DNA from 3 places in the Rhizobium rosettiformans genome. Region 1 is predicted to be linked to each of the others. Evidence: predicted binding sites of a transcription regulator. Region 1 holds the regulator's gene; each other region holds the start of a gene.
The links. Region 1 encodes HrcA, which represses chaperone genes, less so after heat shock. Its sites were predicted from a motif close to GTTAGCACTCNCNNNNNGNGAGTGCTAAC; they were not measured.
Positions count from the first base shown of each region.

Region 2: the regulator HrcA is predicted to act here: its motif matches at 1,657-1,685, upstream of D4A92_RS24470 (DUF6290 family protein).
Region 3: the regulator HrcA is predicted to act here: its motif matches at 1,557-1,585, upstream of groES (co-chaperone GroES).

Region 1 covers NZ_CP032405.1:1,788,812-1,792,417, reverse strand. Annotated here, with positions in the region: gene hpf (ribosome hibernation-promoting factor, HPF/YfiA family) at 1-100, shown strand, start outside; gene ptsN (PTS IIA-like nitrogen regulatory protein PtsN) at 169-633, shown strand; gene grpE (nucleotide exchange factor GrpE) at 712-1,341, opposite strand; gene hrcA (heat-inducible transcriptional repressor HrcA) at 1,447-2,535, opposite strand; gene rph (ribonuclease PH) at 2,707-3,423, shown strand; gene D4A92_RS08550 (VOC family protein) at 3,437-3,606, shown strand, end outside.
Region 2 covers NZ_CP032407.1:125,631-129,236, forward strand. Annotated here, with positions in the region: gene D4A92_RS24465 (relaxase/mobilization nuclease domain-containing protein) at 1-1,090, opposite strand, end outside; gene D4A92_RS24470 (DUF6290 family protein) at 1,094-1,495, opposite strand; gene D4A92_RS24475 (ParA family protein) at 2,044-2,748, shown strand; gene D4A92_RS25195 (hypothetical protein) at 2,825-3,199, shown strand; gene D4A92_RS24485 (ExeA family protein) at 3,371-3,606, opposite strand, start outside.
Region 3 covers NZ_CP032405.1:2,392,754-2,396,359, forward strand. Annotated here, with positions in the region: gene groL (chaperonin GroEL) at 1-1,131, opposite strand, end outside; gene groES (co-chaperone GroES) at 1,201-1,497, opposite strand; gene chrA (chromate efflux transporter) at 1,648-3,003, shown strand; gene D4A92_RS11495 (TIGR01459 family HAD-type hydrolase) at 3,113-3,606, shown strand, end outside.

The DNA.
Region 1 (3,606 bases):
TCTTCTGTTCAGAAACCCGGGAAGTGAACAATTGAATATCGTTTATCGTCGCAATGACGGTAATATCGGGTGGATCGATTCCGCCAACATAAAAGGCTGACGGTCGATCTGGGCGGCTGCCGAAAGGTGGCCGCCCGAGCTTCGACCCGAGGCATGAAGGACATTGATATGGCATTGGCAGATTTGCTGCAGCAGGATGCTGTCGTACCGGCTCTCCGGGTGAACTCCAAGAAGCAGCTGCTTCAGGAACTTGCGGCCAAAGCCTCCAAGCTTACCGACATTCCGGAACGGGAAATCTTCGACGTGATCCTGCAGCGCGAGCGCCTGGGCTCGACGGGCGTGGGAAACGGCATCGCCATCCCGCATGGAAAGCTGAACAAGATCAGCAAGATCACGGGCGTCTTCGCAAGGCTGGAAACGCCGGTCGATTTCGAAGCGCTCGACGATCAGCCGGTCGATCTGGTCTTCCTGCTGCTCGCGCCCGAAGGTGCGGGTGCAGATCATCTCAAGGCCCTGTCACGTATTGCGCGCGTGTTGCGCGACCAGGACCTGGTGGCAAAGCTCAGGGCGACTGAATCGGCCTCCGCCATTTACACCTTCCTCAACGAGGAACAGGCGTCCAACGCCGCCTGAGCGACTGCCTTCAAGTCAAGACAGCAAAAAAGCGCCCGAATGGGGCGCTTTTTTTCATTCACGCGAGATCACGTCTGCTCACGCCTTGGCGGTATCCTCGGCTGCGGCTTCCGACTTCGGGCCGCCCTTGGCAACGCCGACCATGGCCGGACGCAACACACGCTCGCCGATGGCGTAACCGGCCTGAACGACCTGGACGACCGTGTTGTTGGGCACGTTCGGATTCGGCACCTCGAACATCGCCTGATGGAAGTTCGGATCGAACTTCTGACCTTCAGCCTCGATCTTGCGCACGCCATGGCGCTCGAGCGTTGCCAGCATGCCGCGCTCGGTCATTTCAACGCCCTCAATCAGAGCGGTGAGGGTCGCGTCAGCGGCAGCGCGGGCCTCTTCCGGCAACGTCTCGATCGCGCGGCGCAGGTTGTCGGATACGGACAGCATGTCGCGGGCAAAGCCGGTCACCGCATAGGACTTGGCATCCTTGATTTCGCGGTCGGTGCGGCGGCGCAGATTGTCCATTTCAGCCGCCAGACGCAGGAAGCGGTCGCGCAGATCGGCATTTTCTGCCTTCAATGCGTCGATCGGATCAATCTCCTGCGCGGACCCGGCCTCGCTTTCGTTCGCAACCTGCCCTTCTTCGCTGGTCGCGGTTGCTTCTGCCTCGGTAGCTGCCGCGTCAGGTCCGTTCTTGTTGGTTTCTTCGGTCATGACGTTCTCCGGATGATGTCTCGTTTTCGAAGCTCAAAGCTTTCGAATGCGTGCCCGATATCAGGGTTTGACGAGAAAAAATCAAGGGTTTGTGGGGAAATTGGCTTACCGCGCGCCGCGCGAGAGCCTCGCCATCAGCTGTGCGGTGTAATCGACCATCGGCACGATGCGCGAATAGTTGAGGCGGGTCGGACCGATCACGCCGACGGCGCCGACGATACGGTCTTCGCCATCACGATAGGGTGCTACGATCAACGAGGAACCGGAAAGCGAGAAAAGCTTGTTTTCCGATCCGATGAAGATCCGGACCCCCGGGCCGCTTTCGGCCAGATCAAGGATTTCGATCAAGCTTTCCTTCCGCTCTAGATCGTCGAAGAGCAGGCGCAGGCGATCGATGTCCTCGGAGCCGGCGAGACCTTCGAGCAGATTGGCGCGACCGCGGACGATCAGGCGGGCCGGCTGTTTTTCCGCCACTTCGCCCGACCACACGGCGATGCCACGTTCGACTAGATCCTGTGACAGGGTGTCGAGCTCTGTCGCCACCTGGGCCTTCAGGTTTTCGATCTGGCCACGCAGTTCGCGCAGAGTCTGGCCGGTCAGGTTGGCGTTCAGGAAATTGGCCGCTTCGGTCAACTGCGAGGCGGTGACACCTGCCGGCAGTTCGATGATGCGATTCTCGACCTGATTATGCTCTCCGACGAGGACAGCGAGTGCCTTGGTCGGTTCGAGCCGGATGAATTCGACATGCTTGAGCACCGGGTCGTTCTTCGCCGAGATGACGAGGCCGGCGCCGCGCGACAGGCCGGACAGCATGCGGCTTGCCTCGGTCAGCATGGCTTCCATCGGCTGATCGGCGCTGGAAGGCCTGATCTGACGTTCGATTTCGTCCCGCTCGCCTTCGGAAAGATCGCCGATCTGCATGAAGGCGTCGACGAAGAAGCGCAGGCCGGCCTGCGTGGGCAGGCGCCCGGCGCTGATATGCGGCGCATAGATGAGGCCGAGTTCTTCGAGATCGCTCATGACGTTGCGCACAGAGGCCGGCGACAGCGACATGGGCAGCAGGCGTGAAAGATTGCGCGAACCGAGCGGATCACCGCTGTCGAGATAGGTCTCGACGATACGGCGAAAGACCTCCCGGGAGCGATCGTCCAGGGATGCGGAAACGTCTGCGACGGTCGTCTTCGGTGATGCCATTATCGGAGCGAACATGATCTCAGAAGTTTCATGCTGGAAATATAATCACTGCTTCCAAGATGACCAAGGGGTATTTCACCACGCACGAGGCTCTCTGCGCTGCGGCATGGTTTTTCTTTGCAAATACGCTGCTCGATCCTTAGAAGGCAACTGACAACCCAGGAGATTGCAATGCGGCCATCCGGCAGAAAAACCGATCAAATGCGCAAGGTTTCGTTCGAGCGCAACTTTTCCAAGCATGCAGAAGGCTCCTGCCTGGTGAAGTTCGGCGACACGCATGTGCTGTGCACGGCGAGCCTGGAAGAAAAGACCCCGCCGTGGCTGCGCAATTCCGGCAAAGGCTGGGTGACGGCGGAATACGGCATGCTGCCGCGTGCCACCGGCGACCGCATGAAGCGCGAGGCCGCCTCGGGCAAGCAAAGCGGTCGTACGCAGGAAATCCAGCGCCTCATCGGGCGGTCGCTCCGGGCAATCGTCGATCTGGAGGCCCTCGGCGAACGCCAGATCTCGATCGACTGCGACGTTATCCAGGCGGATGGCGGCACGCGCACGGCGGCAATCACCGGCGCCTTCATAGCCCTGCATGACTGCCTGAAGTGGATGGAAGCCCGCAGCATGATCAAGGTCGAGAAGGTCCTCAAGGATCATATCGCGGCCGTTTCATGCGGCATCTTCGCAAGCCAGCCTGTGATCGACCTCGACTATCTGGAAGACTCGGCTGCCGAAACGGACGCCAACTTCGTGATGACCGGCTCCGGCGGCATCGTCGAGATCCAGGGCACGGCCGAAGGCAAGCCGTTCAGCCAGGACGAGTTCCTGACGCTGCTTGGTCTGGCGCGCAACGGCATCGACGAACTGGTAGCGCTGCAGAAGCAGACAATCGCCTGAGAAGAAGGGCCGCATGATCGAAGGGATACTCGAAACCGCACTCTATGCGGACGATCTGGACAAGGCGGAGGCGTTTTATGACGGCGTCCTCGGTCTGGAAAAGATCCGCCGTGGCGGCAACCGGCATATCTTTTATCGGTGCGGGTCCGGCGTCCTTCTGATCTTCAATCCGGCAGAAACGCA
Region 2 (3,606 bases), on a different replicon from region 1:
GAACATGCGGCCGCTTGCCCCCCTCCCCTGCTTCTTTCGGATCGTTCTCCGGATCGTGCATAGCGAATACGTACCGATGGCCCGCAAACTGCTCAGCCAGGAAGTCGCGAACAGCTCCTTCGAACGCGACAGCATCCGTGCCGGCACGCGCCGACATGATCACGTGCATCACGTCACGGCTCTTGCGGCTGTGCAGCTCATCCCGCCATTCCTTTTGCACCAGGCCGCCCGCAGCCTTGTCATCGGCAACCGAACGTCCCTGATCGTCTCGAACGTCGTTCCGCTGCGCGATCAGGTCTCGCAACTTGGCAGCGCCATATTCCACGCCGTTGCCATAGCCTGTGAACGAGAAAGCCGCAGGGGCCTCTTTCGCAACGGCGCTGGCGTTGAAACGCTCCTGAACGATGGCGGCCGCCTCGGCGTCAGCCGTCAGCCGCTCGCCCTGCCCGCTGCGCAGCACGACATAGCCCTCGACCTTCAGCGATCCATTGTTTCGGGTTTCGACAAAGTAAGCGTAGCGTCGATCACCAAAGCCACTGCTGAGAATGTCCCGCACCTTCTCATGTGGGTTCGAGCCGCCGGAAACGCTCACCTCGACGCTAAACGCGCCGATATCGCGGCTCTCGGTCCTGTTTTGGAAAAGGTGATCCCAATCGCCACGGAGACGCGCCAGCTCCTCACGGCCACGCAACGTCTCGCCGTTCTCGTTCTCAACCTTCAGCTCCCCCCCTCTGGAAACATAGTTGAGCATCGAGCCGACGCGGGCGCCACCACCGTAGGAAGCCAGTTTGACCACGGCGGGCTGGCTCCCTTTGGCAACGCTCGCAAGCCGAACGTCCATTGATCGCATAGCACCCGAACCGGCAGCCATCGTCCTCGCAGGCGATGACACGTTGAATGCCGAAGTCCTCACCCCTCCCCTAGATCCCGACCCGCCTTTAGACATCCCAACCTGGTGCTGCAGATTCTTCAGTCTCTTCTCAAGCTCTTCCTCGACAGCGCTCCCACGGCCGCCGAGCGTCATTTCGTGCAATAGCGCCGCGCGCCTTTGCTCCCATTCGCTTGTGAAAGTGCCGAAAAAGAACTCCACGGCCTACACCTCGCCTCGGCGCTCATGCCCGGCACGGCGCGAAAGTGTCCGCAGCTCACTCATTACGGCCGCCTGAATCCGCTGGACGTTGCCAAGGTTGATGTCCAGCTCTGAGGGATGGACACCCTTTCCTGCATTCAGGGAGCGGGCGACCTGATTCAAATTGATGCCGATCATCCGCATGTCTTCGAGCAATGCGGCCATGATCAACCTGTCTTCCGCAGTCAGAATAGGTCGAACGCCAGCACCTTCGAGGAGCAGCGAACGGAAAAAAGCAGAGACACTCATACCAGCCGACTTGGCCGCTTCTTCGATAGCCGAATGCTCTGCATCGCTGACGCGGACGTTGATGAGACGCCCCTTGCGTTGCTTGGCTGTCGGAACTTCGATCGTGTCTTCACTCATCAATCAATTAAGCCTTCCCGGAGCCTTGCGACCATCATCGTGGGCTTGTCCCACGATCGCAATGCAAAATGTAAAACATTTTTACGTATCCTGCCAATCCAAACTTAAAGCACTATCCCCCAATTTGAACCAAATTCCACCTCTCGACTGGCTCCACTTCGCTTCGCACTCTTTCCGTTGGAACGCTCACCAGGGTTCACCGCCAAAACCGCTTCTGAAGGCCTTTGTCTGTCCCTCGTACTCAGGCGAAAGGGACGCTTCGCTGTTCGCCCTTGCGCCTTCCGTGCGAGCGCCAAGTGAGGCCTCACGCGGCTCCGGGGTTCACCACTCGACCCAAACACTTGTAAAAACCACACGACTAACTCGTGTGGTTTTAGAGATGTTCCGAGACGTGCGTTCACACGCATGTTTTGATCTTAACCTGCGTGTGTTCACATGGTAGGTTTGCTTCGATGTGAAGATCTTAACGACGATACTGATGTGCCGATTGAACCCACGTCGGATCGCTAGGGGGGCGGGGGAACCATTAGTCTTGAGAGGATCGTGCAATGGCAATCTGCATATCGCTGGTAAGCGGCAAGGGTGGAGCGGGCAAGACAACCGCCGTAATCCTAGTCGCTGGAGAATATGCGCTTCATGGTAAGCAAGTGCTCTTGGTCGATGCCGATGGCCGACAAAACCTGAATGAGTGGTGGTCCCGTTCCGAGGCGAAAGACAACAGGCCAGACGGCATTGAGCTTCGCACGGCAGTAACCAACGCATCACTTCAGCATATTCTGGAGAACGAAACGCATGGGTTTGACGTCGTGCTGATCGACTCGCCCGGTCAAGACACCGTGCTGCGAGACACGATCATCGCCGGCTCGGACATCGTTATGACCCCGATCCAGCCAAACCAAGACGAGATTCTTGCTGCCGGCCAGGCAGCAATGGACGTGGCTGACACCTGCGATCGTACCGGGCGAAACATTCCACATCTCAACTTCAGAACCCGGATTACTCTCCCGGGACGTTCACTGGAAGCCTACCGCCTGATACGCCCCTTCATCGCAAACTTGCAGGAACAGGGATATGATTCATACCTCTTGGACACTGAGCTTTATGAGCGAAACCCATACCGCGACATCAGACTTGGATATGGGACGCTACAAATGCTGGAGCTGAGCGACTCAGTCAAAAAGGCCCGGAGCGAGGTCATGACCTTGATGCAAGAAATTGAACGTTTCCTGCCGAACGAGCAGAAGAGGTCGTAAGATGGCTAAAGGGACTTCCAGCATATCTGATTTTCCCGTTGCACCGCGACGGTCCCGGGGGAATGTACCCAATCCAATGTCGCAGCCGGCTATAGACAACGAAGCAGAAAACGCGGTCGCCAGCCATCAACCGGACCAGGTCGCTGTCGAAGAAGCTCCCGCTCAGGTACCAGCCGTTCAGGTGCCCCCAAGATCAAGTTTGATTTTGCCCTCACCGGAGACTCGCCGGGAGAGAGCGACGAACAAGTCGTTGGAGCGTGAGGCGTCCAGAATACGACTGCAGGAGCTCAAGCAGAACAAGGCGCGCGAGAGCAAGCACTTCGTCAATTGCCCTCTTGATTACGACACCAAGAAACGCTTGGAGCGCGCAGCCTCTGAAAACGACTTAAAAATGACGGTGATCGTCAAGGCCGCAATCGACCAGTTCCTGAAGGATAATGGTTATTTGTAGCGGCTTGCCAACATAAGCGCCTCTGCTCGCAAACATCGGCATTTTCTGCTCGAATTATCTGACAATGGAGCGGGCGTCGTGCTCACGCTCTTTGCCAATGTGCTCGCAAACATCCGGGTCTGCTTGCAAACATCCCCCACGTGCTCAGATTAATTGCCAGCGACGGCATGGTCAAACCGGGACGCCTGCCTGTCGTAGTTGCTCGGTCAGCTGACGGGAATATTCGGGATCAAGGGTGCCCGCCAGGAAGGCGCGGATATCCGACGGCCGAGCATTGAGGTGCGTGACCAGAGCCGTCGCATCGTAACCATTTCGGGTCAACGTCGGTTCGAGATCGTCGATGGCGCGGGACAGGACCTGCTCGACGATTTCGGCGGTAACCGGCTTGGCGCCGAGGCGAAAGCCCT
Region 3 (3,606 bases), 600 kb from region 1:
GGCAACGCCACCAGCCAGCTTGGCAAGGCGTTCCTGCAGCTTCTCGCGGTCGTAGTCCGAAGAGGTTTCTTCGATCTGCGCCTTGATCTGGGCAACGCGGCCTTCGATGTCGGACTTCTGGCCAGCACCATCAACGATGGTGGTGTTTTCCTTGGTGATCGAGACCTTCTTGGCGCGGCCGAGCATGTCGAGGGTGACAGACTCGAGCTTGATGCCGAGGTCCTCCGAGATGACAGTGCCGCCCGAGAGGATGGCGATGTCTTCCAGCATGGCCTTGCGGCGATCGCCGAAGCCAGGAGCCTTGACGGCAGCGATCTTCAGGCCGCCACGCAGCTTGTTGACGACGAGCGTAGCAAGAGCTTCGCCTTCGACGTCTTCAGCGATGATGACGAGCGGCTTGCCGGTCTGAACGACGGCTTCGAGAACCGGCAGCATGGCCTGAAGGTTCGAGAGCTTCTTTTCGTGCAGCAGGATGTACGCGTCGTCGAGATCGGCGACCATCTTTTCCGGGTTGGTCACGAAGTAGGGCGACAGGTAGCCGCGGTCGAACTGCATGCCTTCGACGACTTCGAGTTCGGTTTCAGCGGTCTTGGCTTCTTCGACGGTGATAACACCTTCGTTGCCAACCTTCTGCATGGCTTCAGCGATATCGCGGCCAACCTGGGTGTCGCCGTTTGCCGAGATCGTGCCGACCTGAGCTACTTCTTCCGAAGTCGAGATCTTCTTTGCCTTGGCCTGCAGGTCCTTGACGACTTCTGCAACAGCGAGGTCGATACCGCGCTTCAGGTCCATCGGGTTCATGCCGGCAGCAACGGCCTTGTTGCCTTCGCGAACGATGGCCTGGGCAAGAACGGTAGCCGTGGTGGTGCCGTCGCCAGCGATGTCGTTGGTCTTCGAAGCAACTTCGCGGACCATCTGGGCGCCCATGTTTTCGAACTTGTCTTCGAGTTCGATTTCCTTGGCAACCGATACACCGTCCTTGGTGATGCGCGGAGCACCGAAGGACTTGTCGATGATGACGTTGCGACCCTTCGGGCCGAGCGTTACCTTCACGGCGTCTGCGAGGATGTCGACGCCATGCAGCATCTTTTCGCGCGCGGTGCGGCCAAACTTGATTTCTTTAGCAGCCATGTTCAAACTCCCGGGCGTCTAGCCCATTGTTGACTTGGTTAAATATGAAGAGGGGTGATCGCGCTGAAATCAGCCGATGACGCCCATGATGTCGGCTTCCTTCATGATCAGCAGGTCGACGCCATCGAGCTTGACCTCGGTGCCGGACCACTTGCCGAACAGGACGCGATCGCCGACCTTGACGTCGAGAGCAACCTGCTTGCCGCTTTCGTCGCGGGCGCCCGGGCCAACAGCGATGACTTCGCCTTCGGCCGGCTTTTCCTTGGCGGTGTCGGGAATGATGATGCCGCCCTTGGTCTTTTCTTCAGACTCAACGCGCTTGACTACAACGCGGTCATGAAGCGGACGGAAAGTTGTGCTTGCCATTGTCTAATCCCTCGATCAAATGACATTCGCGGACCGCAGAGCGGGTCCGCATCGATACTGTTAGCACTCGCCCTTGGTGAGTGCCAGCGAGGTTGAGATAAGAACAGCGCTCGGCCGAGTCAAGCGAGCGCGTGAAAAAAGGACTGGTGAATGCCGGCGAATTCCACCGACATCCACGCAAGTGAAGTTTCCCTGCAGCCCCAGGTTTCGCCTGCATTTCCCGAGTTGGTCTCGGCCTTCGCCCGCATCGGCCTCATGTCCTTTGGTGGTCCAGCGGCGCAGATTGCGCTGATGCACAAGATCTGCGTCGAGGAAAAGCGCTGGATCGACGAGGACCGTTATCTGCATGCCCTGAATTATTGCATGCTGCTTCCGGGGCCCGAAGCCCAGCAGCTTGCGACCTATATCGGCTGGCTGTTGCACGGCGTACGCGGCGGCATCGCCGCGGGTCTGCTCTTCGTCGCTCCGGGTCTGGCCGTCATTCTTGTTTTGTCTGGCCTCTATGCGGTCTATCAGGAGGCGAGCCTGGTCACGGGCCTGTTCTTCGGCCTTAAGGCGGCGGTTCTCGCGATTGTCGTGGAAGCTGTGGTCCGGATCGGCAAACGGGCCTTGAAGAGCGGTTTCCATCGCGGCCTCGCGGCGGCCGCCTTCATCGCGCTTTTTCTCTTTTCTCTGCCGTTTCCGCTAGTCGTCCTTGCGGCAGCCCTGGCGGGCCTCGTTCACGCCCGAGGCACCACCTCGGCCGCCGTCGAGATCACCGAAGAAGTGCGGGCAAGACCACCGCTTCTCGGCCAGATCGCAACGCTGCTGTTCTGGGTCGCCGTCTGGCTGGCACCCCTGCCACTTCTGTGGCTACTGCTGGCGGAAACGGCACTTCCCGAAATCCAGAGCTTCTTCTCGAAGATGGCGCTCGTCACCTTCGGCGGCGCCTATGCCGTGCTCGCCTATGTCGCGCAGGTCGCCGTCGATCACTATGCCTGGCTGAAACCCGGCGAAATGCTCGATGGTCTGGCGCTGGCCGAAACGACGCCGGGACCGCTGGTTCTCGTGCTCTCCTATGTCGGTTTCCTCGCCGGCTTCCGGGAAAGCGGCACGCTTGACCCGCTCGTCGGCGGTCTCCTCGGTGGCCTGATCGCGGCTTGGGCCACCTTCATCCCAAGTTTCATCTGGATCTTCGCCGGCGCTCCCTATATCGAGCGGCTGCGTGGTAACCGGCTCCTCAGCGCAGCCCTCTCCGCCATCACCGCCGCTGTGGTCGGCGTCATTCTGAACCTGGCCGTGTGGTTCGCGCTGCACGTGATCTTCACGGAGGTCGAGCCGGTCGTACTCGCCAGGCTCGGCCCGCTCACCCTCTCCCTGCCGCATCCCACCTGGTCATCGCTTGACTGGCAGGCACTGGTCATCGCCGTGCTCTCCGCAGTCATGATCTTCCGCTTCCACCTTGGCATCGGCAAGACGCTTCTGGTTGCCGGCGCGCTTGGTCTCGCGGCGCGTTTCCTGCTCTGAAGCGCTGCGAGCAGCCGGAGCAATTTCGATCTCCGGCGCTCTTGCCCCTTGCCTTGCCGCCCGTCCTTTGCCATGTCACCGGTCACACTTTGACCAGTCAGGACAGACGATGACCCGCAGCATTTCCACCCTCGGCGACGTGACCGGCTCCTATGATGTCATCCTCTGCGATGTCTGGGGCGTGCTGCACAATGGCATCGATGCCTTTCCGCTCGCCGGTGAAGCGCTGACGGCAGCCCGCGAAAAGGGCCTGACGGTGGTGCTGATCACCAATTCGCCGCGTCCGGCCATCGGCGTCATTCCGCAATTGCGCGCCATCGGCGTTCCCGACACGGCTTACGACCGCATCGTCACCTCGGGTGACGTCACCCGCACACTGATCGCTGCCGGCCCGAAGAAGGTGTTCCTGCTTGGCCCCGAGCGTGACATGCCGCTCTTCGACGGGCTCGACGTGACGGTTGTCTCGGCAGACGAAGCCGATTGCGTCGTTTGCACCGGTTTCTTCGACGACGAAGTCGAGACGCCCGAAGATTACCGCGACATGCTGACCGCCTTCGTCGCCCGCAAGGTGCCGTTCATCTGCGCCAACCCGGATCTCGTGGT